Regions from separate parts of the Paraliobacillus sp. JSM ZJ581 genome, predicted to be linked through region 2. Evidence: riboswitches for the same ligand, from Rfam matches in the RefSeq annotation. Region 2 holds a riboswitch; each other region holds the start of a gene.
What was found. A riboswitch is a leader RNA that binds a small molecule or an ion and turns the genes downstream of it on or off. The one in region 2 is predicted to bind S-adenosylmethionine.

Region 1 (6,602 bases), on a different contig from region 2:
TATGTTTACATGATGAGAAGGTGCAATTTACATTCATAATTAAACTGTTTCAAGCAAAAGAAAAATGGTAATATGTACCCAGTTTTACAAATAGTAATGGTTTGAATGGATTTATTTGTTATATTATGATTATAATAAACTATTAAATAATCGATATAATATACTGAATAAGGATGTGATAACTTTGTCAGATAGTGACTTTCTTAATAATGCTTTCCATGTAATTTCTAGCAGGTCTTCAGAGATAGATGAAAAAATATCACGATTAAAACGAGCAAAACGATTAATTACTGATGAACAAGACGATGCGTTGTCCGCTGTAGAAACAATAAAAAACCCTAGCTTGAAAAAGGGATGGGTAAGTTTAAAAGCAGAGGAATTTTATACGTCTCGTGATGAAGCATATCAAACAATTAAAAAACATATTCACAATTATGACTCCTACGTTACAACCATTAATTGGAAAATAAAACAGTTTGAATTGCAAAAAAGTTCTTTAGAGTTTGCTAGTACGATTGCAAATCAAGCTGATTCGTTGCTTCAGCAGGGAGAGGATGCAATAGATGCGTTTAGTAGAAAGATAAGTGAATTAAAAGGTAGGTTGTTCTAAATGTTCGTAACATTTAATAAAAGCAGTAGTGGTGGGAAAGAAATAAAGCTACCATTTTATCTATTTAAGTCACAATTGGATCAAGCAATATGGCGTTTAAACCAATTGAAGTTTCCTAAGCCTGATGATAATTATGGGAGAAATCAATTGAATTTCACAAAAGAGTGGTTAGAACGTGAAGAATCGATTCATCAGTTATTTACTCAATATAAAGAGATAGTCAGAAGCAATATTGATGATACGGAAAGAAGTGTAAAGAAACTGAAAGAGCAAGATGAATCAATGATCAGGTGAATGATATTAAAGTATAAATGATGTATGGGAAGTAATAATGGGAGTAGCTTTTTACCCGTTTTTAAGCTTTATTATATATGGCGATAATAAAAGGGAATTTCTAAGAAAACAGGGAGATTCCAATTACATTACTCCATAATAGCAAAATGACAGTTGACAATATATGAATTTAAGTGTAAAGTAATCTCTACAATTTAAATAAAACTGAATTTTCTTATCCAGAGAGGTGGAGGGACTGGCCCAACGAAGCCTCGGCAGCAGACTTTTTTAGTACTGTGCCAATTCCAGCAAGCTTTATGCCTGAAAGATAAGAAGAGATATAGATGCATACATCCATCCTCTTCTTATCTTTTATAGGAAGAGGATTTTTTATGGTGTATTTTTAAAGGCATTAGCTTTACAAGTGAGACATATTTGAAACTTGTACTTACAATACTAGAAGGGGAGATGAGAAATGGGTAAGCTTGATCAAGTAAAGTTAGATTATCTAAATCATATTTTGCAAGACATTGATTATGGATCAATTGTTTTGACTGTACATGATGGGTACATTACGCAAATTGATTCAACCGAGAAAAAAAGGTTCCAAAAAAAAGGTATACAACCATCTCAAAAAGAACGTAAACTACAGAAAAATAAATGATTTGCCGATTAGACAACTAAAGGCATCTTCCACTCTATTCAATCATAAGATTGATAGCGTGTGAGATGCCTTTTATTTTTGGCATAAACGAGAGAGTAATTAGATTATCAAAGAGATAAAACAATGATGTGAAGGCGATTAAATAGTGGAGGTGAAGTAAGTTTGGATTTATTAACATCTTTAAAAGAAAGGATTTTGATTGCTGATGGAGCGATGGGGACTATTTTATATTCCCATGGTGTTGATCGAAGTTTTGAAGCATTAAACCTTACGCACCCTACTCAAGTTCAGCAGATACATGAAGCTTATATTGCTGCTGGCGCGGATGTGATTCAAACGAATACTTATGGTGCTAATTATATTAAACTTGCTCGATACGGTTTAGAAGAACAGGTGAAAAAAATAAATCAAACAGCGGTCCAAATTGCTAAAAAGGCAAGTAATAAGCGTTCGTACGTTTTGGGGAGTATTGGTGGAATTCATGGTACTAAAACGATAGTAAAATCAACGGAAGAAATTAAACGTAGTTTTAGAGAACAATTATATTGTTTGCTTTTAGAAGGGGTAGATGGGCTTATTTTAGAAACGTATTACAATTTTGATGAGCTAGTAACGGTTTTGGAAATTGCGCGTGAAGAGACCGATTTACCGATTATTACGAATGTTTCCATGCATGAGACTGGAGTGTTGGAAAATGGCTTGCCTCTCTCAAAAGCTTTAAAACAGCTAGAATCGCTTGGTTCCGATGTCGTTGGTGTCAATTGTCGTTTTGGTCCATCGCAAATGATTCGATCATTAGAATCTGTTCCCCTCTTGGATAAGGCTTTTCTAGCAACGTATCCGAATGCAAGTTTACCGGCTTATCGAGATGGCGTTCTTTATTATAAGAATGAACCGAACTATTTTGAATCATGTGCACTTGATTTAAGGAACCAAGGTGCTCGTCTAGTTGGTGGTTGTTGTGGAACGACACCAGAGCATATTAGATCGCTTGCTATAGGGATGAAAAATCTTAAACCGATTAAAGAAAAAGCTATTGTTCAAGAGGAAATTAAAGTAATATCACAACGAAAAAAAGGGAACGAATCATTAGCAGAAAAGGCAAAAAAACGAAAAACGATTATTGTCGAATTAGACGCACCAAAGCATTTAGATCTTACCGAGTATATTCAAGGGGCAAAGGCATTAAAAGAAGCAGGAGCGGACGCCATCACACTTGCGGATAACTCATTAGCAAGTCCTCGAATTAGCAATATAGCGATGGCAACATTATTACAAAAACATGGTATCAGACCACTTGTCCATTTAACTTGCCGTGATCGAAATTTAATTGGCTTACAATCACATTTAATGGGATTACACACACTCGGCATAACAGAAATATTAGCGATAACCGGAGACCCAACCAAGATTGGTGATTTCCCTGGAGCAACCTCTGTATTCGATGTTAATTCATTTAAATTAATTGAGTTAATTAAAAAAAGTAATAATGGAATTTCTTTTTCAGGTAATACATTAAGAGAAAAAACTGCTTTTCATGTAGCTGCTGCTTTTAATCCTAATGTGAAAATCGTAGAAAAGGCGGTAAAACGACTAGAAAGAAAAGTGCTCAGTGGGGCGGACTATATTTTAACACAACCAATTTACAGCCCAGAGGCGATTTTTGAGTTAAAACAAGCAACCGCTCATATAGAAGTCCCCATTTTTATAGGAGTTATGCCATTAACATCAACTAAAAATGCTGAATTTTTGCATAATGAAGTTCCAGGAATTAGATTGACCGATGAAGTGCGAGAACGAATGAGAGCAACTGTAGGTAGCAAAGCGGCATCAACGGAGGAAAGTATTTCCATATCAAAAGAGTTAATTGACACAGCATTGGAACACTTTAATGGAATATATTTAATTACTCCATTTATGCGATACGACATATGTGTGAAGCTGGTGGAGTATATCCAAGAGAAAACAAGTCTGACAGCCAAAGAACAAGAAGTGACAACATAGAAAAAGATTTGTAATAGAGTAAAAAATATAATGGAGGAGATTTGGTATGACAAAAATAAAAAGTTCAAACTTAGGTTACCCACGAATTGGAGAGAAGAGAGAATGGAAAGAAACGCTTGAAGCGTACTGGAATGGAAATATAACAGAAGAGGAATTAATTCGAACAACAGATGAAATACGTCTAACTAATCTGCGAAAACAGAAAAATCAAGGAATCGATTTGATCCCTGTTGGTGATTTTTCGTTATACGACCATGTCCTAGATACTTCTGTTGGATTTGGGATCGTACCGAATCGATATGACTACACTGGAGGTAAGGTCGATGTTGATACATACTTTGCAATGGCGCGTGGTGTGGATCAAGTAATCGCATCAGAAATGACAAAATGGTTTAATACAAACTATCATTATATCGTTCCTGAGTTGAATGATGCGAAACCTTCGCTTGTGGAAAATCGAGCACTTAAATACTATAAAGAAGCGAAAGAAAAGCTAGATATTGATGGGAAACCAGTTATTTTAGGACCGATCACTTACTTGAAATTATCGAAGGGTTTTGAAGACAGACAGTTTAATGAGTTAGTTGATGTGTTTTTACCTTTATACGTACAAATTCTACAACAGCTAGCAGATGCTGGTGCAACATGGGTTCAAATAGATGAGCCAATTTTTGCTACGGAAGTAGGGGAGGATGTATTAGAAGCGACTGAAAAAGTCTACCAAATATTTGCAAGAGAAGTGCCAGGCTTAAATGTTATTTTTCAAACTTATTTTGAAAAAGTATTTCACTTTGAGAGAATTAGTAAGCTCCCAGTAAGAGCTATTGGGCTAGATTTCGTTCATGGAGATTCATTGGAACTGTTAAAAACATATGGTTTTCCAAAAGATAAAACACTTGTTGCAGGAGTGGTGGATGGTCGTAACGTGTGGCGTGCTAACCTAGAAGAGAAAATTACTATTCTAGAGACGATTAACTATTTTGTGAGTGATGATCAATTAATTATTCAGCCGTCTGCTTCTTTATTGCATGTACCTGTTACGAAAACATTAGAACAAAAATTGGATCCGATTATTTTAGAGGGGCTGTCCTTTGCAGATGAAAAGCTACAAGAAGTTTCTATTCTAACGAAAGGATTACGAGAGGGACGTGGAACGATCCAGAACGAAATAAATGAAGTGAACGAGGCATTAGCCAGATTACAAGCTACTTATCGCTCAAATGATGCAGTTAGAAACAGCGTTGCTTGTTTAACAGAAGCAGATGCGGAGCGAAGTCCAGATTTTTCAACACGAATTAAACAACAGCGTGAGCATTTAGCCTTGCCTTTGTTACCAACTACCACGATCGGAAGTTTACCTCAAACGCCTGAAGTAAGAGCTACACGAACTAAATGGCGTAATGATGAAATAACAGATCAAGCGTATGAAACATTTGTGGAAAATAACATTAAACGTTGGATTGCGCTGCAAGAGGAATTAGACCTTGATGTGCTTGTACACGGAGAATTTGAACGTAATGATATGGTTGAGTATTTTGGAGAAAAATTTAATGGATTTACTGTAACGGAATATGGTTGGGTTCAGTCATACGGTTCGCGTTGTGTTAAACCACCTCTCATTTTCGGAGATGTATCATGGGATAAACCAATAACGATTAAAGAAAGTGTTTATGCCCAATCATTAACCGATCGACCGGTAAAAGGAATGTTAACTGGTCCAGTGACCATTTTAAATTGGTCTTTTGTTCATGATACAACGCCACGATATGAAGTAATGAAACAAATTGCGTTAGCATTACAAAAAGAGATAGAAGCATTAGAGGCAAATCAGATTAAAATTATTCAAGTTGATGAGCCAGCACTACGTGAAGGATTACCACTCGATTCTAAAAAATGGACTGACTATTTAAAGGAATCAGCTTATGCATTCCGTTTAGCTACAGCAACGGTTGAAGCTGAAACACAAATTCACACGCATATGTGCTATTCCAACTTTGAGGATATTTTTGATTGCATTGATGCACTAGATGCAGATGTTATTTCTATTGAAACGTCTAGAAGTCACGGTGAGCTTGTCTCTACCTTTGAGGATAATACCTATTTTAAGGATATTGGGTTAGGTGTTTATGATATCCATAGTCCACGAATTCCATCTGTAGAAGAAGTGAAGGAGAATGTCAATCGAGCATTACGAACCATTTCGCCAAAGCAGTTCTGGGTCAATCCTGATTGTGGATTGAAAACGCGTAAGGAAGAAGAGACCATTCGTGCGCTTCAAATAATGGTTCAAGCGGCAAAAGAAATAAGAAGTGAACAACTAGCTATACAAAAATAATGAGAGAAAGGCGCTCTAATTGTGATAGGGGCGTCTTTTTATTATCCATGTATCCACTATTTTTAATAAACATTCAAAGCCAGACGTACACGAAGATAATAGATGAGCAAATGGATAGACACTATTTCTACACAAATAAAAAGGGATGAACATTTTGTTTGTCGAATAAATGTGAATAAGTAAAAAATACATATAACAAATAAAGGGAGCGAAAAGGACTAGTCTATATTTTGATAAATTAACATCAAGATTTCGAAATGTCAACATTTTACATACTTTTTTTAGAAAGGAAGATATTGTGAACAGTTTGTCTATGAAGAAGCATTTTCAAAAACTCTATATACAAAGAGAAGAAATGAACAAAGAGATTATGAAATTTAGAGATAAAGAATGGAATAGACCATATAAAGATAAGTGGTCATGGGGAGAAACGTATTACCATTTATATTTAATGATGAAATGGTTTCGAAGACTGAGTATGATTTATATCCCTTTATCGAAACCGATTGCTAGTTTAAGAAAAAATAAACCGTATAACGTTCATAGTTACGATATATACGAACAATTTAACGACAAATATCAGAGAGGGATGAAAGCACCATTTATTTTAGTTCCTCCTAAAGGGATAGAGTCGGGTGTTAATTTTGAATGGTTATTAGAAGAAATAGACAAAGAAACAAACTATTTGGAGCAAATAGTTTCAAACATTACAGACG
Region 2 (12,394 bases):
TCCATGGTTTAAAATAAACCCTTCCTTTCTTGATTTGACATCATTATTGTAACACTTATAAAAAAATGCAACAAAACTACTGACAAACCATACAAAGGGGTTTGAGCTTATCTATATCCAAACCAATCAAATAACAATAACATAGCAATAATAGGTTCGATTTTCTATTGTTTATTAGCTTTTGCTTTTTCTACTTATTCGGCACCAACAGGAACGACTTCCCCATTGTATTTTTCTGTAATGAAGTTTTGAATTTCTTCTGATTGAAGTACATCTACCAATGTTAATAGTGCCTCATCTTTCTCATCTTCACTACGAACTGCGATAACATTTACGTAAGGAGATTCTCCCCCTTCAATAAATAAGGAATCATCAACTGGTGACAAACCAGCTTCAATGGCATAATTTGTATTAATTACCACAAGGGCATCTTCTTCTCTTTCATACATCTCAGGTAATACAGCTGGATCTACATCAGGAGAAAATGTTAAATCTAATTCATTTTCGACAATGTCATTAATCGTTGCTTCTGCTTTTTTAACATTTTCATCTAAAGTAATTAAGCCTTCAGACTCAAATAGAGCTAGTATTCGTCCATGATCTGGAACAGAACGACTAATGATAACCTCTGTTCCTTTAGAAATATCTTCTACACTTTTGATATTTTTAGAATAGACAGCCATTGGTTCTACGTGAATACCACCCAAATTCACAAAATCATATTCAAAATCTTCCACTTGAGATTCCAAATAAGGAATGTGTTGAAAGTAGTTCGCATCTAAATCACCGCTTGATAAATCTTTATTCGGCAAAACATAATCTTGATACTCTTCTATCACTAGTTCAATCCCTTTATCCGTTAGCAACGGTTTTGCTTCTTCTAATATTTGGGCATGAGGTACACTAGTTGCCCCCACTTTAATTGTTGAAGTTGCTGATTCGTCTGAACCTTCTCCCTCATCTCCACAAGCAACTAATACGACAGCAAATAATCCAACAAACAATAAAAGTAATACTTTTTTCATTTTAATTCTCCCCTTTAGCTTATGACTTTTATATTTTTCTTGTAATAAACAAGAATTAATATTACCTTTTGTCCAATTTATTCGTAATTCCATCACCAATAAATTGAAAAACAAAAACAATGATAACAATCAACACAGTACACATGAACACTACATCATTGTACCCCCGTAAAAAACCATAGAAATAGGCATAATCCCCTAACCCACCAGCACCAATAATACCTGCGACTGCTGTGTATCCTATTAACGCAATAGCCGTAACAGTCAAACCAGATACTAGCGCTGGAGTAGATTCCTTTAATAACACTTTAAAAATAATGGTTGATGTTTTTGCACCCATTGACTTCGCCGCTTCAATCACTCCTTTATCTACTTCTCGGAGTCCAATCTCTACTAATCTTCCATAAAAAGGGGCAGACCCGATAATAAGTGCAGGTAATGCTGCATTTGGCCCACGAAGCGTTCCGATTAAGAAATCCGTAAAAGGGAATAATAATAAAATTAAAATAACAAATGGAATTGCACGGAATACATTAACGATCGTAGCTACAATGATATTAATTACTTTATTTCCCCAAATACCACCCGGTGATGTTAAATATAAGAATAATCCTAAGACCATCCCTAAAATAAATGTTCCAATTAATGCGATTAACGTCATATAAAAGGTCTCAAGCATTGCTTCCACAATACCTGACCATTCTACATTTGGAAAAAGTTGATTGAACATGTTACTTCACCTCCACTTGAACAGATGTGGAAGTAATAAAGTTGATTGCTTTTTCTATTTCCTCATCTTCACCTGTTATTTGAACAAAAAGTGTTCCATATGCACCAGACTGTGTTTGCTTCACATTCCCGTGCAAAATATTTAAGTCAACATTATATTTTTTCGCAACTTGACTAATTGTAGCCTGATTTGCTGTTTCACCTAAAAAATGCAAGCGTAAAATTTTCCCTTGATCGATCTGTTTCAGTATTGATTCATCTGTCAATTCATCATTCGGTTTACCCATCACTTGTTCTACAAACTTTTTGGTAACCGATTGTTTCGGGTGAGAAAAAACATCCATCACATTCCCTTGCTCAACGACACGTCCTTCTTCCATTACTGCAACACGATGACAAATTTTCTGTATCACATGCATTTCATGTGTAATTAAAATAATGGTTAATCCTAATTTTTTATTAATATCAACAAGTAATGACAGAATGGAATCCGTTGTTTCAGGGTCTAATGCCGATGTCGCTTCATCGCACAACAGCACTTTCGGGTTATTAGCTAAAGCTCTTGCAATACCAACACGTTGTTTCTGTCCACCACTTAATTGAGCAGGATAAGCATCTTCTCGATCAGTTAATCCAACAAGACGAATTAATTCATCAGCTCGTTCCAATCGCTCAGCTTTTGAAATGCCAGCTATTTCTAATGGGAACATAATATTCTCCCGTACCGTGCGTGACCATAATAAATTGAAATGTTGAAAGATCATCCCAATTTCTTGTCTTGATAAACGCAATGCATTTTTTGATAAAGCTGTAATTTCTTGATCATTAATCGTTACATGACCTGATGTCGGCTCTTCTAGACGATTAATTAAACGAATAAAGGTACTTTTACCCGCTCCACTATAACCAATGACACCAAATATTTCTCCTTTATCGATGGATAAATCAAGTGCATTAACAGCCTGGATCGTTGTGTCCTTTGTTTGAAACACTTTTGAGAGCTGCTTAATTTTAATCATTTTATTCCTACTTTCTTTAATCACCTATAATTTTTCTGTACTTTAGCTCATGGATGCTTAAAATAATTTTACAATCTATGAATCTTTCTCCTGCAATATAAAAAGCGCCTTCCTGTTGTAGAGAACAGAAAGACACTTTGTCTATAATTAATCTGTTCTCTCATCTGCAAAAGCAATTATTGCTCTACAGGAATTGGCACCATTTTAAACATAAACTGTTTAACGGTTGCCGGGCTTCATCGGGCCAGTCCCTCCACCTCTCTTGATAAGAGATTCAAATGCATATTCTATTTTTTGTTTAATTGACATGGTAGCATGATATTAATCATATGTCAACTTTTTTTCAAAGTTGAGTAAGTACAGTACTATCCTTTACAATAATGCTGTAACATCAAAAATTGCTTATAGAAAATTAAGTACAAAATAGATAAACGTATTAGGAAGGGGTATATTGTTGCAATCGATTAATTTTACTTTACCGTATATCAACCAACCAGGTATTTTCAAACTAGCCGACTATAGAGAAAAAATTGTAATTTTAACTTTTTGGGTATCGTGGTGTCCGGACTGTAGTTCCGATCTGCCTAAAAAAGAGCAACTTTATCGTTCAATAAATGACGATAAAGTAGAGATGGTGACAATAAATGTGACAGGAAGAGAACGAAATGATGGAGAGGCAGTAAGTTATACAACTAAATTCCTTACCCAACCTACATTAAAAGACAATGATAGGGAAGTCTATGATCTATTTAAATGTGAAGGTGTACCAACTACTGTGATTATTAATCAGCAAGGTGAAATCTATCGTGTATTTGGTGAACAAAGTACAATGATAGAGATTGTAGAAGCAGTAGGTACAATTTTATGATTTATTAAAGCCAAATACTGACCAAGTTTTTGCTATTTTTTCGATATTACTTATAGAATAAATTTTTTCAATTGTATTGTCAGCAAACTTAATGTAAACACAAGGAACACTTCCGATTTTATTCGTTTGCATAAACGTAGGAAATAAACCTGCATTCATCTCATAAAAGAGATGAGCATTCGTTTGTTTTTCAACTTTTCTTAAAATGTCTCTGGCCAATTGGCAAGTTCGACAAAATGGACTATAAATAAATATCAATTGTTGCGATTGATTGAATACATGACTATTCTCTTTCACTATTTGCTTCATTTGAAACTCCTTCAAATAAGATAAATCGGATCCACATTAATATGTTTGCTAACTAATGCTGTCGCGAGCTCTACTTCAGGTGTAGCAGCTACCTCACGATAGGTTTTATCTATATAAATGTGTTGTGCATGAGGAAGTTCTATTGTTAACTGTTTTCGAAGCTTATGACCAGCTTCATCTTCATCGACTAAAATAAATACGTCACAATCATCTAATTGGAAATCATTAATTAATTGTTCCATTTTCTCAACACCTAATGTACCATTTGTGCATATGATAGTAATAGCGTCTGTAACGATTTTCTCAATCTGTATCTTATCTGTTAAACCTTCAACAATTAGTATACGTTTTGATTCAGCCATATCTTTATTCATTTCGATTCCACCTTTTCGAAAAAGCAAATGTTTCTATACTATATCATATGAACAAATCATCCCTTGTTACAATTATAATTGTAACAAGGGATGATTTAATTTATTCCTTTTCTTCGATCATTGTTTGGTATTGTTCTGCAGTCATCAGTTTGTCAATATCACTCGTATTATTAGGTTCAACAACAATCATCCAAGCTTTTTCATAAGGTGATTCGTTAACAAATTCAGGGCTATCATCTAATTCTTCATTCACTTCGATAACCTTCCCAGAAAGCGGTGCATATAATTCTGAAACGGTTTTTACTGACTCTACGCTTCCAAAAGGTTCATTTTCTTCAATCGTATCGCCTGCTTCTGGCAATTCAACAAAGACAATATCACCTAATTCATCTTGTGCGTGCTCCGTAATACCAATTCGAACTGTTTCTCCTTCTATCTTTATCCACTCATGTTCTTTTGAATAATGTAGCTCCTTTGGAATATGCATTGGTAGACCTCCTTGAATAATAAATTTATATTAAAACTATTAAGATTATTTTATCTCCATGCTTGTTCAAATAATTCTTCTTTAAATCCAATCGTTACTTGTTTACCATCTGTAGTGATTGGTCGTTTGATTAACATGCCATCAGATGCTAACCAGTTTAATTTCTCTTCATCCGTAGCCTCTGGTAGCTTATTTTTCAAATCTAGCTCACGATATTTTTTTCCACTTGTATTAAAAAATCTTTTTATTGGCAACCCACTAAGTTGAATTAGTTTTTTTAATTCCTCTTTTGTTGGTGGATTTTCAACAATATGTATCTGTTCATAAGCTATATTATTTTTATCTAACCATTTCTTTGCTTTTTGACACGTACCACATTTAGGATAAGCATAAAAAGTTAACGTCATCGAAGTCCCCTCCTATATCATTCTACATGATTGTACCCTACAATCCAAATGCTACTTTCTATTATATAGAAGGTAGCATCGCTTTGACTAGTGTTTTGCATCTTTAACTTGCGTGTATAGTATTGCAAAAAATACACAAATTACGTATGTAACCTAATTAAAGGAGGTTTTTTTATGCAACAACAAATGAATACTGGTAATTTAAATCAATCGAATCAAGTCATGCAACAACCACCAACTATGGTTAGTTCAAAAGATTTGTTATACCTAATCGATATGATGTCATGGAATTTAAATGCAACAAAAAAAGCACATTTTTTTGCTAAACAATGCAACATACCAGAAGTTAAACATGCTTTAGAGCAAGCTTGTCAAATGCACCAAAAGCATTACCAAAAAATATTGCAACATACAGCTGTTCAGCAAAATGGTATGTTGCAGTAGATAAAGGAGATTTTCAATGAATCAGCAAAAAGTACAAAATCCAGAGACACAAGTACAAAAAACGCCCGAAATGAATGATCGTGACTTTCTTAATGATATGCTTTCAACTGAAAAATATATGACACAGTCGTATAGTAATGCGCTTAATGAAGCAAGTAATCATGCGTTGTATCAAGATTTGTTAGCTATTTTTAACGAAACACAAAACATGCAACGCACATTATATAATTTGATGTTTAAAAATGGGTGGTACAGTTTAGACAGAGCCGATCAAAACAATGTACAACAAACACACCAACAATTTAGCGGATATACCAACCAGTTCCCTGTACATTAATCAAATGATTAATTAAGCGAATTGCTTTTATTTACATTCCTTCCATCTAAATTTTTAAATTGTATTGCTTTTTTAGATGGGGGGATTTTACTTACTCATACAATAATCCATCTATAAAAGGAGAATCTTAAACATGCCATTAACTACTTTTCAAGCGACTGCACAGTTACAAGAAGGTGTTCAAGTAAAAGTTACATCCCGCAATTTTGAAATCATCGTAGATGAGCCCAAGGAACTTGGCGGAAATGATACAGGAATGAATCCTGTCGAACTAACTTTGGCAGCATTAGGGGCTTGTCAAACGATTGTAGCTCAAGTGTATGCAAAAAAATTCGATATTACATTTGATGATTTATGGATTGATGTAGAAGGAGAACTAGACACTGATGGTTTCTTGGGTAAATCAACTGTCCGCCCTGGTTATTCTAATATCCGTTTTAACGTATATATCGCAACAAATGACGCGAAAGAAAAAGTAGAAAAATTTGTTTCGTTTATTGAACAAACATGCCCCGTTGCAGATACAATCACAAATACGGTAAATGTAAAATTGAACGAAATTATAATTGAACCAGTTAAACATTAACCTTTTAAAATACCAAACAATCATACACTTGCTAAATGTACAATTTGAAAACATCAAGATAAATTACACATAAAAAATAGGGATACAATGTTGCATCTCTATTTTTATATTGCTCCATTGTAAAATTAACACAAAAAATAGCCCCTTTTCTAGACAAATGATATGCTCCCCTTAAGGTAGACAGATTAAAAAAATCTGTTTTCATCTTAAAGGGAGTTTCTTATGTCTGATAAATGTAACTTTTACTCTAGTCCGTTTAAGTATGAAGTATTAAAGACATACAAAAATATAGATTATATGTTAAAAGAATGATGTTTAAAATATGGAATTGCAGAAGTGCCTCTATATGTTTGGACTGAGAATTATGAGAATTACGGCCCGAATGGATTGAATGATTCAAAAACATGCAAGACATACTTTAAAGATTTAAATGTAGGGGATTACCTATCAGGGGTTTATTCTCATTGTGAAAGCATTCGTAAGCATGAAATTTCTATCTCATCAGTACAGCAAAAGAAAAGACAAGTATCATTTCAATGCTTGCTAAAAACAGTTGACGATGATAATCGTTATCAACTATAATTTATCATATTAAGTCGACAACTTAAAATTCAAAGAAAGAGGTGAAATATGAATTTTGATTTATGGACATTCATATTAGATAATCTTGAAGCAGCCGGGGTTATTGGTGGATATGTTTCTATTTCAATCATTGGAGTCGGTTTACTCACTTATGCTGCAAAAGGTAGAATTTCAGGTGATAATCAAATTGGTCCTAAATGGTCACAACCTATAATTGGTGCTTTATTAGGAGTTATTCCAGGATGTGGTGCAACAATTGTCGTTTCTTCAATGTATAAAAACCAAAAAATCTCATTTGGTGGTTTACTTGCTACATTCATTGCTACATTAGGTGAAGGATCATTTGTTTTATTGGGGGCTTCTGATGAGGCTAGTGTAGCAGCAAACTTAACAGCATTTTTAGTAGTTAGCTTAGTGGGAGTAGTTGTAGCTATTATCTCTGGTTATATTGTTGATGCAATTGGAGTTAACTTCAATACTAATGATGTACTTGAACAATCTTTGCAAGAAAAACATCACTCAAGGAAAGTCACTACTATAACACATAATTTCATTGAAAAATTTGGGTTTTACATGATTATAGCAATGGCAGTATTCTTACTACCAAGCTCAATTATGGCATTATGGGGTGGTGGAATTGCTGACTATGATAATATAGCCGTTTGGGTAGCCATCTTATTTACAATCTTTTGTATTATTTATTACTTAGTATATAAATTTAGTTACAAAGGACATCAATGTACTTGTGATGACAATGCAAGATCAACTTTATTACATGCAGTATTCGATATTTCTACAGTCGTTGTATATGTATTCATCGGACTATTTATTGCTAACTTTATCATTGATGTTTTAGTAGGTGCAGAAACTTTTGATGCGTGGATGACTTCATCAGCACTCGTTGTTGTAGTAATAGCCGCTTTAATAGGAGCAACCCCAGGTTGTGGTGGTATGATTGCAGTTGCAGTAGCATTTACTACAATTGACAACTTCCCAATAGCTGCCTTGATCGCAGCAGGTATTGCAACTAGTGGAGACGGAATCTTCCCATTACTAGCGGCAAACAAAAAAGATGCCTTAATTATCACTTTATTCGGATTTGTACTTGCCCTAGTGGTAGGTTATACAGCTTTAGCGTTAGGAATCAATATTTAGAGACATAACTCTTCCGTTTAACTTGTCTAAGTTATAAGCATATATAGACTAAAGGAAATGATTTCTTACTTTACGTAATTGTATGAACAGCGCATAGTTAGTTTTCTAGTATGGCGTTTTATGTGAATCGATGAGCAAACATGATAAATATTGAAAGTCCTCCACTTAACGCTTTTTTAAGCATTTGAAGTGGGGGACTCTCAAGTAAAGAAACGTTATTGTAGTAAGCTGTAGTAGATCGACAGGAGAAATATGCACCGATCAAATTGAACATAATCCTTCCGCCATAAGTGATGAAACTGTCATCATAAGAGAGCTTAAAAATGATAACATGATGGAAAAAAGGGAATGCACTTGTTCGATTTATTTAAAACTTTTTTTATGTTAGAAGGGAACGAAATCCAAGGTCATTCCCGTAATCGTTACATTCATTTTTTTATTTTCATTCAAGGTAACACGCCTCATTTAGAGAACTGCTTGATTACTTTCACTAATTCTTCAATAGATGCTTCTCCGTTACCTGATTGATTTGCATCTGCAACACAATGCTTCGTATGGTCTTCTATTAAAGAAAACCCAACTTTTTTTAGTGCTGCTTCAATGGCTGATAGTTGTACAAGCACATCAACACAATATCAATTCTCTTCCACCATCTTTTGTATCCCACGAACTTGACCTTCTATTCTTTTAATCGATTGATGATACTTTGTTTATCTGCATCTGTGCGATGATTCAATTTATGATTTGGATGTAAATCAATATCATTTATTTGATTCATAGAAAACATCCTTCCCATATTTTCTTTTATACTATCCCCTCAAATAACAGTTTACAACGTGCATTAAAAATAACGCACTTTTTAGCCGATATCATATTTAATTCTTTCCAGTTTTGAATGCCTATGTTTAGATATGACAGAGTAAATTTCTACAAATGAACATTTGAGATATTCGTTCTTTTTATTTTTATATATCTCCATATAATAAGCGGAATGAGAATCAGTGAAAGGTATGCTCCAGTAAAACCTAATATTCCATAACTCGAATTGGCAACAATCACACTTGAGGATATACTACCAATCGACCCACCAATTGCCACACCTACATCGATCGTTCCTTGGATTTTGGCTCGATTTTTAATTGTTGTGGAATCAACGACGATTGCCGTGCCACTAAGCACACCAAAATTCCAGCCTAAACCTAACAAAACAAGAGAAAGTGTAATTAATCCAATGGCATCTCCTGGTGTAAATGCTGCGATTAACCCTGCAAGTGTTAATGTTAGTGCTCCTGCCACAACCATTTTCATCCGCCCAACTTTATCTACTAGTGTTCCTGTAACAAGGGATGGCAAATACATCGCTGCAACATGCAGTCCAATGACAAAGCCAACTGCGGATAATGGACTTCCGTTTTGTTCGATGTGTACTGGAGTCATTGTCATAATACCTACCATGATCACCTGTGACAAAATTAATACAATAGCACCAACAATAATACCAGAACGTTGAACCCCTTGGTTCGGCTGATATGGAGTAGACGTTTCCGCTCCTAACTGTTTATTATCCTCAATAGCACGTGCAACAAGTAATGGATCTGGTTTTAAAAAGATAAAAAATACAATTCCTGCTAAGCTATAGGCGACCATCGCAAGTAAAAATGGACCTGCTAATGTCGGCATACCTAAACTCTCAGCTATATACCCCATCGGTGCAACAAGATTAGGACCAGCGACAGCACCAAATGTAGTTGCAACCATTGCGATGCTTGCCGCTTTTGCTCGTTGCTTCTTTCCTGCTAAGTCAATACCTGCATACCGTGCCTGTAAATTTGTTGATGTACCAGCACCATAAATAAATAATGAAAGTAATAGAAAAACAACACTATCTATATTGGCAGCGACAACAACACCAAGTGCACCTAAGCCACCAGCTATAAAACCAAAAGATAACCCTATTCTTCTTCCGCGTGCTTGTGTCATTCGACCAACAAGATAAGCTGAAAATGCAGCTCCTAAAGTAAACAGAGCTGTAGGTAATCCCGCTAAACTGTCAACACCTAACATTTGTTGTGCTAATAATGCGCCAACTGTTATTCCAGCTGCTAATCCTGCTCCTCCTAGCGTTTGTGAAAGTAGTATAACCTTTAAGGTTCGTTTATATAACGCCTTTTGTAAAGCGGGAGAGCTTGCTATTTTTTGTATATCTTCGGTATGGAATTTTAACATTGCTTCGTCTCCTTATTTACTGATACATGTTTAAACAGATTTTGATATTAAGACGGACATTTTCCCTTTATCAACTTGTTTTACAATGTCTTCTAATGTCTGTTCTTTCAAATAGTTTTCCATTTTCATTTCTGCTTCTTCCATTACTTCTTGAATCAGGCAATCATGATTATGATGTAAATCATTATTATTTAAACGGCAATTGAATAACGTTGCTGATCCTTCTATTGCATGAATAATTTCTAAAAGTGTTATATCAGTTGCATCTTTCATTAGTTGATAGCCACCCTTTACTCCCGGTGTAGATTGAATAAATCCTGATTTAACTAGCTTAGTGAGTACTTTAGACAAGTATGTCGGGGATACCTTTTGAAATTCCGCCAAAGGACGCACACCAATTGTTTTTTCTTTTGGTATTAAAGCAAGAAACACCATTGTATGAAGTGCATAATTCGTTGCTTTTGAATATTGCATGTTTAATCTCCTAATTATAGATTTAATGTATCTAGAATATCTATTTTTTTTGATCTCGTCAATCAATTATTTTTTTCACCGTCCAAACACTATTTTAAAAGTTTCAAATACAGACCTGGAATAAATAGTCATGCTTGCATCTAACTTCTTAACCGAAATATTTTATTTATCACTTTTGGTTTAAAACGGAATAATTCTTATTTACAAAACGGAATAATTACGATATAATACAAAAGAAATTCACATAGAAAGTCTGGTGTTTACATTGACATCTCCTATCGTTCGTATCGAGCATCTAAGCTATGCCTATGAATCAAAACACGCATTACAGGATATAAACCTTGAAATACCAACTGGGGCATTTTTAGGGTTGGTTGGACCCAATGGTGGCGGAAAAACAACACTTATAAAATTACTACTCGGCTTATTGAAACCTCAAAAAGGTTCTATTGAACTATTTGGCGAAAAAATAGAGCACTTTAAAAAATGGAATAAGATTGGTTTCGTCTCACAAAAAGCTAATTCATTTAATCGAGGATTTCCTGCAACAGTGCGAGAAGTTGTTTCAACTGGATTAACTGCTAATGTTGGTTATTTTCGTTTTTTCACAAAACACCATAAGCAAAAAGTTGAACACGCGGTAGATTTAGTTGGCATGAAAGAATATCTAAATACTAATATCGGCTCACTTTCTGGCGGTCAACAACAACGCATATTCATCGCCCGCTCTTTAGTTAGCAACCCTACACTACTTATCCTTGATGAACCGACAGTCGGAATTGATACAGAGAATGTAAAGAAGTTTTACGATTTACTCCATCAATTAAACGAAGTGAATAACATTAGCTTATTACTCGTTTCTCATGACATTGGGACAATGACAAAGCATGCAAATGGGATTGCTTGTTTAAATAAACAACTTCATTTTCATGGTGATACCGAATCGTTTGCTCATCTATCAGACAATCAATTGTCTAATTTTTATGGTCACCCACTACATGTGGTAACGCATCAACATGAATAATAAAGGAAGTGACAGAATTGCTTAATCAGTTTTTTACGTATGAATTTTTACAAAATACGTTTTATACCGGTATATTGATCGGATTGATTGGACCATTATTAGGAACATTCGTTGTTGTTAGAAGGCTATCGCTCATTGCTGATGCCTTATCACACGTTACGCTTGGTGGAATAGCTTTCGGTTTGTTTTTGGAGAAAAAATACGGATTGATATTTTTGACACCTTTTTATACAGGCATGGGGTTTTCGGTCATTGGCTCCATATTCATTGAGCGTTTGCGCAGTGTATATAAAGCATATCAAGAATTAGCAATTCCAATTATTTTGTCTGGTGGCGTCGGTTTAAGTG
Region 3 (12,394 bases), on a different contig from region 2:
ATTCAACAATCGGGGGAAATTGTTGTAGGGACAGCGGGAACGTTGTATCCAGCATCTTATTATCCGGAGGGGTCTGAGCGTTTAACAGGATATAATGTTGAGGTAATCCGAGAATTAGCAAAGCGCTTGGAAGTAGAAGTGAAGTTTGAAATCATGTCGTTTGATGCTATGCTAGCAGCTTTACAATCAGGTCGTGTTGATATTATAACGGCAGGTCCTAGGGAAGAGAGTAAAGATAAATTCATTTTTAGTGACCCAATTAAATATTCTTATTCTACTATGATTGTCCGATCGGAGGACCATTCGGGGATAGAATCTTTAGAAGATCTGAAAGGTAAAAAAGCAGGAGGTGCAGCAACGACTGTTTATAGTGATATTGCTCGTAAATATGGAGCTGAAGTGATCACTTATGGAAATGCAACCAATGATGTTTATTTAAGAGATGTAGATAATGGTCGGACAGATGTTGTAATAAATGATTATTATCTACAATTGCTTGCATTAGAAGCATTTCCAGAAATGGATTTGAAACTACATCCGGATTTAAAGTTCCATCCACAAACAGTTAGTGTTGTTGCAGAGAAGGATGCAACTACATTAGCACAAAAGATCGATGATGTGCTTGAAGAAATGAAAGAAGACCAAACGTTAACAGAATTATCAAAACAATTTTTCGGTGGACAAGATGTGTCGGAAAAATTGGAAACAGATATAAAAGAAATAGAAGGTGTAGAATAATATACAGTAAGATTTGGATGTTTGTATATCTGGTACGTTTAGGGTGATCCATTGGGTTGAAAGTTGTTATTGAAAGAGTTAAACAAAAGAACGAGTAATCTATTTACAACAAGTAGTCTCTACTATATTGTTTTTAGGAATTCTACTTTGTTGAATGAAATCAAAGGAATAGAATAGGACAAAAAGCATTATCTTAACTGATCTAGATAATGCTTTTTGTTGTTAATTATAAAAGCTACTGGATACAGACAAATGTTAAGGTTAACTGTGTCCTGCAACATTTTAGCTATATCTTTTTAACTGATTTTTTAATTTTGGTATAATATGCTACGCTTCGTCATATACTGCCTTAAAGTTAGCGAATGAAACGGAAAAGCATGCTTAACATGAGAGTTAATGTCTTTTGAGTTAACAGGCGCTATCTACTGCAATTGTAACGATACAATCTCCCAGACTTAAAGCGAGTCATGCTACTGTTTAAAATAACGCTGTTTATTGTGTCAAATACAACATTAAAATTTTCTGCGACAGTTAATGGGAAATGCTTGTGTAAAAACCTTTCGAATCCATGATTGTAGACGATAATAAGGTTGTATGTTTCACCTAGAACTGACAACTTAACCTATTGAAATTCTTAATTTTCGCAATAATTGTTTTTATCTTTTAAAATAATAAGAAATGTGATATATTTTGAAAATGTGTATTAATGTGCATTGATATTTATTCAATTGTTAGAAAATTCATGTTTTAATTAAAGGAGTAGATGACGTGTCAAAGAGAAAGAAAAGCTTTTTCCAACGAAGTCTAGATAGAATTGAAACTGTTGGAAATAAGCTTCCTCATCCTGTCGCATTATTTGCATTGCTTGCGTTGCTTGTTTTAGTCGTATCTGCAATTGTTTCTGCCACAGGTGTTTCGGTTGAGCATCCGGGTCAACCAGGGGAAATGATTACTGTAAAGAATTTATTAAATGGAGAAGGAATTGCTTATATATTTACAAGTATGGTAGATAACTTTATTAATTTTGCTCCATTAGGTGTGGTGCTTGCTACAATGCTTGGTATCGGTTTGGCAGAGCGTTCTGGACTTATTAGTGCTTGTTTGCGCGGTTTTGTTTTGGCTATTCCTAAGAGCCTGATTACAGCAGGGCTTGTGTTTGCGGGTGTTATGTCAAGTGTAGCTACTGATGCCGGATATGTCGTTTTACCACCTTTAGGTGCTGTTATTTTTGCGGCGTTAGGACGTCATCCGCTTGCTGGTCTTGCCGCTGCATTTGCTGGTGTTTCGGCAGGTTTTAGTGCTAACTTGTTATTATCCTCGCTTGAACCATTGCTAGCAAATATGACGATAGAGGCCGCTGCTATTGTCGATCCGAGTTATGCAGAAGGCATGAATATTACTATGAATTATTATTTTATTATTGTATCGGTCTTTTTGCTTACTATTGTTGGTGCGGTTGTTACAGAGAAATTAGTTGAACCTAGGTTAGGTAAATATGAAGGGGATTATACAGAAAATTTAACAGGTTTAAGTAAGATAGAGAAAAAAGGCTTAATTTATGCAGGGTTAAGTTTACTTGTTACAGTGATTGCTGCTTCTTTCTTAATTGTACCTGAAGGTGCACCGCTACGTGGGGAAGATGGGGCAATTATTCAATCTCCATTTATGCAGTCGTTGGTTGTCATTATTATCTTTGCCTTCTTTGTTCCTGGTTTAGTTTATGGTATTGTTACAAAAAATATCACAAGTGATAAAGATGTGGCAAGTAAATTATCTGATGCGATGGCAGCTATGGGAATGTTTATTGTTCTATCGTTTACTGCTGGGCAATTTGTTGCTTATTTTAATGAATCCAATTTAGGTTTGGTTATTGGTGTTTATGGTGCTGATTTTCTAGAAAGTATTCAATTAGAAGGTATTCCATTAATTATACTATTTATTCTGATTGCCGGATTTATTAATGTTTTTATAGGCAGTGCTACAGCGAAATGGGCGATGATGGCGCCTGTATTTGTTCCGATTATGATGGGGATGGGCTATTCACCTGAGTTAACTCAAATGGCTTATCGTATCGCTGATTCGGCTACAAATATTATTTCGCCATTAATGACTTATTTTGCGGTAGTTATTGCTTTTGCGCAAAAATATGATAAGAAAATGGGGATTGGAACGTTGATTTCTACAATGTTTCCGTATACGATCTTCTTCTTAATTGCATGGACAGTAATGCTCGTTGTTTGGATGCTATTAGGAATTGATTTAGGTCCAGGTTCACCTATTCATTATACAGGTTGATTAGAAAAGTCAAGGTGATGTCATTACCTTGACTTTTCTATAATCATTCAGAAACATCTTTTGTTGAATTTCGATAAATAATTGTATGTGGTATGATGATTCGTTTTGCGGGTTCATCTTTGTTTGTAACCTTTTCGATTAAACATTTGGCGGCTTGAACACCGAGCATAAATATTTGAATGTCCACAGTTGTAAGCGATGGTCTTGTAATTTCAGATAAATATAAATTGTTGAAGCTGGTAATGGAGATATCTTCGGGACAAGCTATTCCAAGTTCTTCTAGCATGTTTATAACCCCTAGGCTCATAATGTCATCAGCAATAACGAGTGCGGTAGGGGGTGCTTCTAACGAGAATAATCTTTCTACAGCTTTTCTTCCACCTGATTTTAAGAACTCTGCATGAACAACATAGTCTGGTTGTGTAGTTAAATTTGCATCCTTTATGGCTCGTTGATAGCCATGAAGACGATCAACGGTGACAACAAGGTCTTTAGAACCGCCAATAAACGCAATGTGTTGATGCCCTAGCTCGATCAAGTGATTGGTCACATCTGCGCTTGCCGCAAAATTATCGTTATCGACATATGTGATTTTACTCTCGTTCTCATAGGGTTTTCCAACGACAACAAAAGGAAAAGTTTCCTCTAGTAAAAAGTCCATGATAGGGTCTGATACTCGAGAATATAATAGGATGATACCATCAACCCAATTGCCATAAACCATGCGCTTAACCTCTTCAAAAAGTTGTGCTGCATCTCCGCCTGTTGATACATATAATGAGTACTCTGTTTCATGTGCGAATGTCCCGACTCCTCTTAATACTTCGGGAAAGAAAGGATTTTGTAGAGCGGTTTCAGCAGATGTTGGCATGATTACTCCAATTGCTTTTGTTGATCGTACTGCTAAATTTCTTGCATTGACATTTGGGTGATAGCCTAATTCCTTCATTGCTTTTCGCACCCGCTTTTTCGTATCTGTACTAATGCGTGGGCTGTCTGCAATTACTCGCGAAACAGTAGAAGGTGCTACATTTGCTTTTTTTGCTACATCTTTAATGGTAACTGCCATATACATTCCATCCTCTGAAAAATTAATCTTTCTTTATTCATCCATATTATAAACGAACGTTAACGCTTTGAAAACAAACAAGTAATCCAAACAACAGGATAATCGTTGCTTGGATTACTTACTCGATTATCCTTTTGTTGCTCCTGCTGTTAAACCGCCAATTAAATAGCGTTGTAACAGTAAGAATACTAGTGCGATCGGAACGGCGATTAGAATCGCGCCAGCAGAAAAACGGGTAAAGTTAGTTGAAAATTGATCATTAATAAAATTATATAACCCCAAGGCTAATGTATATTTTTCTGGACTTGTTAATACAATGCGTGGCAATAAGAAATCCATGAAGGGAGCCATAAAATTAAATAATGCAACAACTGCTAAAATTGGTTTCGCGAGCGGAAGCATAACAGACCAAAAAATTCGTAAATGTCCAGCTCCATCGATCTTTGCGGCTTCATCTAATTCTCTAGGGATCGTATCAAAGTACCCTTTTACTAACCAAGCGTTAAAAGGAATTTGCCCGCCTAGATATATCAACGTTAAGCCGACTAAAGAATCAGTTAAACCAATGGTGGTTAATAAAATATACAAGGCAACCATTCCCATTAGTGCTGGAAACATTTGAAGTAATAAAAACATGTATAAGCCATACTTTCGTCCGATAAATTTGTATCTTGAAAATACATAAGCGATTAATGAAGTGATGACAACGGAACCTAGAGAATTAGCGATTGCAACCCCTAAACTGTTTTTATACCATATTAAATAATCGCTATTAGGACTGGTGAATAACCATTTGTAATGCTCAAGTGTAGGGTTTTCGGGAATGAGTTGCGTTACTAGCATATTTGTACCTGGGTTTATGCTCATCATAACAGTCCATATTAAAGGGTAACCGATTAGTATAAACATGATAATTAGAAATAAGTAGATGAACGCTACTTCCGCTTTTGATTTTGTTTTACGATTAATAGTCATTAGTAACGCCCCTCCTCTTTAAATGAAGCTGTTTTTCTAAATTGGAAAAATGCGAATCCCATTACAATGACTCCCATGATAATCGTTATAGCTGCAGCCATGTTGTAGTTGTTCGTTTCAAAGGTTAGTTTGTATACCCATGAAATTAAAATATCAGTACCTCCTGCGTTTTGCCCGCGGACTGCTGGTAGACCTTCGTTAAATAAGTAGATAATATTAAAGTTATTAAAATTCTGTGCATACTGCATAATGAGCAGTGGTGCAGTTGCGAACAAGATGTGAGGTAGTGTAATAAAGCGAAACTTTTGCATTCTTGTCCCACCATCTACATCTGCGGCCTCATACATGTCAGACGGAACGCTTTGTAAAACACCGGTGAAGAGTGCAAAAACAAATGGAAAGCCTAACCATGTTTGGATCATAATTAATGCGATTTTCGCCCAAAATGGATCAGATAACCAGGGGATCATCAAATTAAACTGACTAAGAATATCTCGATTGATTGCGCCAAAAGTAGGGTTAAATAATGCTGAAAATATTAAAATGGATACGAATGCTGGCACGGCCCAAGGCAAGATTAATACAGTTCGGATGGTCCGTTTAAATTTAATCCGTTTATCATTTACAAGTAAAGCTAAAAAAAGTCCAAGTACAATTTGTAATGTCGTTGCAACTACTGTCCAAACAATGGTCCATGTGAATACGTTTAAGAAAGTATCTTGCCAAATATCAATATTGATTAAGTTAATAAAGTTGTCAAATCCTACCCAATCCAATAGCTTTCTTGGTGGTGCGTTATACTGGTTATAATTTGTGAATGCTAATGCAACCATAAATAACAAAGGTAGAACAACAATAAAAAGTAACATTGCTAATCCAGGTAATATCATGAAATAAGGGAAACCGTTATTGTAAAAATCTCGTACGCCTTGTAATAGTGAAGGGTTTGGTTTTCCTTTCTCGATCGCAATCGCATCTTTGCGTGCATCACATAAATTATAAAAGTATATTGCAATGCCAAATGCTAAAATGATTAAAGAAATAAACCCTTGAATCAATAATTGAATAGAATGGTGTTCTCTTGGGATAGTTCCAAGAGTGAAAAGTCCCCAAATACCGATATCAATATAATTCCAAGTTGTTATTAAAAAAGAGACGGTAACCACTAATAGTAGTATCCCTTTCATATAACGCTTGTTATATAATTGACCTAATCCTGGAATGACAGATAGTAACGTAGCTCTGTTTCGTCGTTGACTAAGATTGATTTTTTTCAGCGAAGCCACTTTATTTCCTCCCTTAATACAAGTGCTATATGGGGAGGGGCGCTTCCCATATAGCAGTATCTAATATTTATTCTGTAGCTCCAGATGCCTCTATGTTATCTGAAATCGTTTGAACGGCTTCGTCTAGCACATCTTCAACAGGTTCCCCTTTAGAAATAAATGAGAGTGCGTTATTAATAGGGTCCCAAATCTGTTGCATTGCAGGAACGCCAGGCATTGGCTCGCCGTAAGTTGCTTGTTCTGCGAATGCAGAATAGATTGGATCATCTGCTATTGCTGGATCATCGATAGAATCTACACGAGCAGGCATTTCGCCAGCAACATCATAGTAAAGCATTGCGTTTTCTTTATTAGTGATATAAGACATGAAATCTTGTGCCCACTCTTTGTTATTTGAGTAATATGATAATAAATAAGCTTTTACACCTACGAATGATTTTGGATGCTCGCCATTATCTAATGTCGGGAGTGGGGTTGCTTGTAAATCATCTCCAAGTGCATCATGATATTCTCTTACCATCCAAGGACCGTTAATAACAGCGGCGACTTTTCCTTCTTTAAATAATCCGTTCATAATATCGGGAGTTAAATCTTGAGGGATGTAATCGTTATCAAACCAAGACTGCATTAATTTACCACCCTCTACAGCACCATCATTGTTTAAACCGATATCGCTAATGTCGTACGCACCATCATTGTTAGCGAATACATATGCCCCGTTACCAGAGAAAAACGGATATGTGAAATAGAAATTTGCTGCTTCCATTAAGAAACCATATGCATCATTGCTAGTATTTGTTTTTTCTTCGGCAATGGTCATTAAATCGTCCATTGTTTCTGGTGCGCTATCAACCAATGCTTGGTTATAGAATAGTGAGTATGTTTCGGTTACTGCAGGATAACCCCATGTTTCACCGTCATTTGTTACAGCGCTTATCGCTGCATCTGTGTATTCTGCTGCTTTATCATTTAAATTAACTGGATCAATTAGCCCGCGTAGAACTAAGTCACCAATTCTATCATGGGGTTGGAAGATGATATCTGGTCCGTTTCCTGCGGGTCCTTCAACATCCAATTTTTCAATTTGATCAAGCATATTAATTGGAATCGCTTCAATTTCAATGTCAGTTTCTTCTGTGTATTTTTCGGCGATTTGTCCTACAGCTTCTTCCTGCTTTTCTTCTGCGTTTACCCAGATGGTTAATTTTTCTGGTTTTTCTGGCATTTCCACAGCTTTTTCTTTTCCTTCGTCATTACCGTCACCAGTATTTTTTGAACCTGTTTCTTCTGGACCGCAGCCTACTAGTGTGCCTGCTAAAAAAAATATTCCTACGAAAGATAAAAACCATTTCTTCATAACACATAAGCCTCCTTGTAATGATAATATAGGTTTTAATGAAAACGGTTGCGCATGTTTCTTGTGAATTATTATAACTTGCCTAAAAGAATTTTACAATACTAAATACAAATAAAATGTTGGTTTTTTAATAAATATAACGCTTACAAAATAAAACGAATAATTATATACTTATGATAGACGTTATGATCAAGTTCTAATTAAGTATATTTTTTTAATAAATATACTTAATTAGTGCAATCGATTGTTCGAATTTATAGTAGGAATGAATGTATATGCTTCATACATCTGTTTATCATCGTGCTGTATCTCCGTTTGTTTATAATTATCAAATAAAGACACAATGAGGTATTGCTTTGTTATGTCCCAATGCGTAGTTGTCTTATCTTATGATAGGCAAATAACAACACCGTTATATGATTGGGAATCCTTGGTGTAGCAATTGGTTGCAAATATAATGTTCTAGTGCGTGTTGCTGTTTTTGCTTTAATTGCAACACTTTCTTCTCTGTTAATTTTAACTTGAAGCATCGGTAAGAGTCGTCTTTAATTGCTAATTGATAGGTTTTATTTTCGTTTGTTTTTTCAAAGTGGAAGGTATATCCTTCTTCATAATTAACTAATAGCTTTGAAACTACAGTGATTACTTCTGCGAAAAAAAGTTTGTGTTGATCTGTTCTTTGTTTGTTAACCAAATAGATCACTCCTGTTAAATTTAAATGCAACATATATTAAAAAGTGATAAACGAAAAACCCCTCTTCATCAAATGATGAAAGAGGGGTTACTTATATAACCGTTATGATTCATCATCCAAAGCATTTGCTTTGCTGGTTGGGGCACCTTGCTAATTGTAGGTTGCCGTGGAGTCCTAGAGCCAGTTCTCTCGTCCACTCTTTATAAATATATGTTGTTAGCCTAATTATAACATATATTTATCATTATTTCCTAAAAATCAAATTAATATTTCAATTTTTAAGACATATACTCTGTAAAGATGAGAGGAGGCGTTTGAAAAAGTGAAACAAGTTTTATTAATAAACGGCCACCAATGGTATGCACATAGTCAAGGGAAGCTTAATCAAACAATGTTTGAAGCCATCCACAAACAATTAGAAAAAGAATATAATGTTGCAACAACAGTTGTTAATCAAGGGTTCGAGGTAGAAGAAGAAAGAGAGAAATATTTATCTGCTGATATAGTCATCTACCAGACCCCAATTTTTTGGTTTAGTTTACCTGGAAAGTTCAAAAGTTACTTTGATCAAGTATTAAAACGCGGTGTTTTTTATGCAAAGGGAGAAAGGTATGGAAGAGGTGGTCTGTTAACAGGGAAGAAATATATGATTTCCACAACATGGGGCGCACCATTAGAAGAGTTTGGAACAAAAGATGGTTTTTTTAATGGTAAAACAGTGGAAGATGTTCTTTTTCCCATCCATTGTATGCACCGTTATATGGATATGGAGCAACTAGAAAGCTTTTCTGTACACAATATCTTTAAAGATTTACAGGTCGATAAGTATGTAAAAGATGTTAAACAACATTTAAAAAAAGCGCTGAAAGAATAATGAGAGAAAAATTAAAAGTAAATAAATCATATAATCGGCGAACGAAATTCATGTTAAGTGATCGTTCGCTAGTTTTTTTCTAAATTTATGTGCAATAATATACTTTATGATAAAATAATTTATATGTGCATGTATTTTATAAAAGGAAGGTAAGTTCATGTCGGAAGAAAATATAACAAGAATAGAACAAGATGGAAAAGAGTTTATCTTGATAGGGACTGCGCATGTGTCAAAAACAAGTGCAGAACAAGTAAAAGAAGTTATTGGGAATGAGCAACCAGATACGGTATGTGTTGAATTAGATAAGCAACGTTATCAGTCTATTATAAATGGTGATCAGTGGAAAGACATGGACATTTTTAAAGTGATTAAAGAGAAAAAAGCCTCCCTGTTATTGATGAATCTTGCTGTTTCATCTTTTCAGAAACGTATGGCAAAGCAATTTGGTATAGAGGCAGGACAAGAAATGATTCAAGGTATCACGTCTGCGAAAGAAAATAATGCACAGTTAGTATTAGCTGACCGTAATATTCAAATTACTTTTGCAAGAATTTGGGGTGGCGTAGGTTTTAAAGGGAAAATGATGCTTTTAGCCCAAATTTTGGCAGGTATTTTCACGAAAGAAACAATAACAGAAGAAGATTTAGAAAAAATGAAAAGTCAGGACTCTATTCAATCGATTCTGAGTGAATTTACTGAGTCATTTCCTCGATTGAAAAAACCATTAATAGACGAACGGGATCAATATTTAGCTCAAAAAATTAAACAAGCTCCTGGTGGAAAAATTGTTGCTGTGTTAGGTGCTGCGCATGTACCTGGTATAACAAAAGAGATTAAAAAAGAGCATGACTTAAAAGCTTTAACATCTGTACCACCAAAATCTAAAGTGCCTAAAATCATTGGTTGGTCGATACCGATTTTGATTATTGCACTGATCGCGTTTACTTTTCTAAATAACCCAGCTGCAGGTTGGCAACAAATGCTGAGCTGGTTATTGTGGAATGGTACATTCTCGGCATTAGGCGTAGCAATTGGATTGGGTCATCCATTAGCAATTGTTACTGCATTTGTAGCTGCTCCAATTACATCCTTAAATCCATTAATTGCAGCTGGTTGGTTTGCTGGTTTTGTACAAGCCTTTGTCAAAAGACCACATGTTTCTGATTTTGAAAACTTATCAGAAGATGTTTTCACTGTAAAAGGGTTTTGGAGGAATAAAGTTACTCGTGTGTTGTTAATTATCGTCCTAGCTAATCTTGGTAGTACATTAGGAACGATTATTGCGGGGACGGATGTTGTACGGTTATTTATCAATAATATATAAGAAGTAAAATCTCCACATCACATAATGGTGTGGAGATTTTCTGAAAACAAAGGTGTGACGTGAAAATTGAACAGTAAAAGACTGTTTTGATCGGTTTGATATTTTTATCGACCATTTGATTGAGAAAATAATGTATGAATGCCCGATAAATCGAATTAATCAGCCATTCACACACAAAAATAAAGTACGAATGGCTGAAATATATCTATTTTGACATTATAAGCCATGCGACGAAGCGTCATTTCCTATTTTACAACGACATTATATTTGGAAGCGCCGTATGTATAACCTAAAAGTAAAAAGCGGTTATTTTCTGGATAAGCTGCTTGTATTTCTGTTTCCGCTATATTTCTGCTTGGATACTCGTACATAAAAATAAACCAATATGATGCATCAGTAAATGTTCTAATTGCCCTCAATATGCGTTACTCAGTTTTTGCAAAAAAGCCTCCACATTTTTCTTTTCTTTCATAATAGGTGACACGATATATGAGAAAGTTCGTGTTAATTGCTTATTATTGATTGGTAGGATCACCAAGTTTCCTTCCAACACTTCCCGCTCAATGACACTTTTTGAAAGTAAAGAGACTCCTTTTCCCTGCATCAATGTCTCTTTAATTCCCTGATTACTGTTGATCGTTAGAAATGCTGTTGCTTTCAATCCTTCTTTACGAATGACATGATAAAGATACTCCCTTGTCCCAGATCCTTTCTCGCGGGTAATCCAAAACTGATTATCTAATGCTCTTATTGACAGCTTTTCTTTTTTAGCCAAAGCGTGGTCGGCAGAAGCAACGAAATAAAGCTGATCCTCCATGAACGGATATACTTCAATGTCCTTTTCATTCGTTTGTCCTTCAATTAGCCCGATATCTACTTGAAACAGCTTAACGGATCGAACAATTTCTTCTGTGTTTCCGATAATGGCTTCTAAAGTGAGATTTGGGTAAGCCTCTTGTAACTCAATTAGCAGGGAGGGTAGAATGTACTCCCCAATAGTAAAGCTAGCTCCGATTGTTAGCGATCCAGATACTGTGTGATGATGACTCACTATTTCTTGCTTTGCATTATTGTAAATGGATAATAATTGCTTTGAACGGTGATAAAGAATCTGTCCTGTAGGTGTTAATCGAAATCCTTTGCGTGAGCGATCCAATAGTTGTGTATCAAACGTATTTTCAAGATTTTTAATATGTAAGCTAACACTCGGTTGCGATATTAATAGTTTTTCAGCGGTTTTAGTAAAGTTCCCTACTTCAACTAATGTAGTAAATGTTTGAAGTTCATTTAAGATCACCATTTGACCTCCTGTGATTAAAAAAACTAATCAATATAATTAGATATATGTATTTTACTAATATTGCATTCATGCGTAAAGTAAAGGAGAAGAATAGAATAGGGAAGTGTTTAAATGAACAAAAAAATAAATAAAGGATTTCTCCAGGGGATCGGTTTGACTTTATTGCTTGCAATCATAGCAAAATTTATTGCTCGTTTACCTTTCTTTTCAATTTTAGGTGCATTGGTAATTGCTATTTTACTCGGAGTTGTCTGGAAGGTTACAATCGGAAAAAAAGATGCATGGGAGTCTGGTATTGGATTTTCTAGTAAAAAATTATTGCGTGTCGGTATTGTTCTACTTGGTATGCGTTTGAATTTAGTTGATATTTATCAAGCTGGTAGTCATGTTTTTTTGGTTGCTGTGATTCAAGTGACCTTTGCTTTAATCGTTGTCTATAGTTTAGCTCGTTTATTTGGTGTAGAGAAAAAACTTAGCATCCT

Region 1: another riboswitch for S-adenosylmethionine. It lies ahead of ACH6CY_RS14800 (DUF2292 domain-containing protein); the one in region 2 lies ahead of ACH6CY_RS09565 (methionine ABC transporter ATP-binding protein).
Region 3: another riboswitch for S-adenosylmethionine. It lies ahead of ACH6CY_RS02490 (hypothetical protein); the one in region 2 lies ahead of ACH6CY_RS09565 (methionine ABC transporter ATP-binding protein).

Annotation. Positions count from the first base shown of each region.
Region 1 covers NZ_JBISEP010000040.1:186-6,787, forward strand. The annotation lists gene ACH6CY_RS14790 (DUF5082 domain-containing protein) at 185-610, shown strand; gene ACH6CY_RS14795 (YwqI/YxiC family protein) at 611-904, shown strand; SAM riboswitch class I at 1,116-1,218, shown strand; gene ACH6CY_RS14800 (DUF2292 domain-containing protein) at 1,359-1,547, shown strand; gene ACH6CY_RS14805 (bifunctional homocysteine S-methyltransferase/methylenetetrahydrofolate reductase) at 1,710-3,551, shown strand; gene metE (5-methyltetrahydropteroyltriglutamate--homocysteine S-methyltransferase) at 3,598-5,886, shown strand; gene ACH6CY_RS14815 (DinB family protein) at 6,200-6,602, shown strand, end outside.
Region 2 covers NZ_JBISEP010000015.1:21,974-34,367, forward strand. The annotation lists gene ACH6CY_RS09550 (YuzK family famiily protein) at 1-5, opposite strand, end outside; gene ACH6CY_RS09555 (MetQ/NlpA family ABC transporter substrate-binding protein) at 195-1,025, opposite strand; gene ACH6CY_RS09560 (methionine ABC transporter permease) at 1,087-1,755, opposite strand; gene ACH6CY_RS09565 (methionine ABC transporter ATP-binding protein) at 1,757-2,773, opposite strand; SAM riboswitch class I at 2,931-3,045, opposite strand; gene ACH6CY_RS09570 (TlpA disulfide reductase family protein) at 3,228-3,641, shown strand; gene ACH6CY_RS09575 (thioredoxin domain-containing protein) at 3,636-3,950, opposite strand; gene ACH6CY_RS09580 (toprim domain-containing protein) at 3,962-4,324, opposite strand; gene gcvH (glycine cleavage system protein GcvH) at 4,425-4,811, opposite strand; gene ACH6CY_RS09590 (arsenate reductase family protein) at 4,862-5,218, opposite strand; gene ACH6CY_RS09595 (hypothetical protein) at 5,393-5,662, shown strand; gene ACH6CY_RS09600 (spore coat protein) at 5,679-5,999, shown strand; gene ACH6CY_RS09605 (OsmC family protein) at 6,133-6,585, shown strand; gene ACH6CY_RS09610 (hypothetical protein) at 6,922-7,167, shown strand; gene ACH6CY_RS09615 (putative manganese transporter) at 7,216-8,322, shown strand; partial or broken gene ACH6CY_RS09620 (metal-sensitive transcriptional regulator) at 8,784-9,100, opposite strand; gene ACH6CY_RS09625 (MFS transporter) at 9,250-10,548, opposite strand; gene ACH6CY_RS09630 (Rrf2 family transcriptional regulator) at 10,579-11,022, opposite strand; gene ACH6CY_RS09635 (metal ABC transporter ATP-binding protein) at 11,288-12,046, shown strand; gene ACH6CY_RS09640 (metal ABC transporter permease) at 12,064-12,394, shown strand, end outside.
Region 3 covers NZ_JBISEP010000002.1:153,924-166,317, reverse strand. The annotation lists gene ACH6CY_RS02520 (transporter substrate-binding domain-containing protein) at 1-738, shown strand, start outside; gene ACH6CY_RS02515 (AbgT family transporter) at 1,507-3,033, shown strand; gene ACH6CY_RS02510 (LacI family DNA-binding transcriptional regulator) at 3,077-4,102, opposite strand; gene ACH6CY_RS02505 (sugar ABC transporter permease) at 4,229-5,071, opposite strand; gene ACH6CY_RS02500 (carbohydrate ABC transporter permease) at 5,077-6,354, opposite strand; gene ACH6CY_RS02495 (extracellular solute-binding protein) at 6,431-7,720, opposite strand; gene ACH6CY_RS02490 (hypothetical protein) at 8,133-8,447, opposite strand; SAM riboswitch class I at 8,521-8,623, opposite strand; gene ACH6CY_RS02485 (NAD(P)H-dependent oxidoreductase) at 8,737-9,288, shown strand; gene ACH6CY_RS02480 (TraB/GumN family protein) at 9,446-10,612, shown strand; gene ACH6CY_RS02475 (hypothetical protein) at 10,858-11,031, opposite strand; gene ACH6CY_RS02470 (LysR family transcriptional regulator) at 11,028-11,909, opposite strand; gene ACH6CY_RS02465 (YeiH family protein) at 12,024-12,394, shown strand, end outside.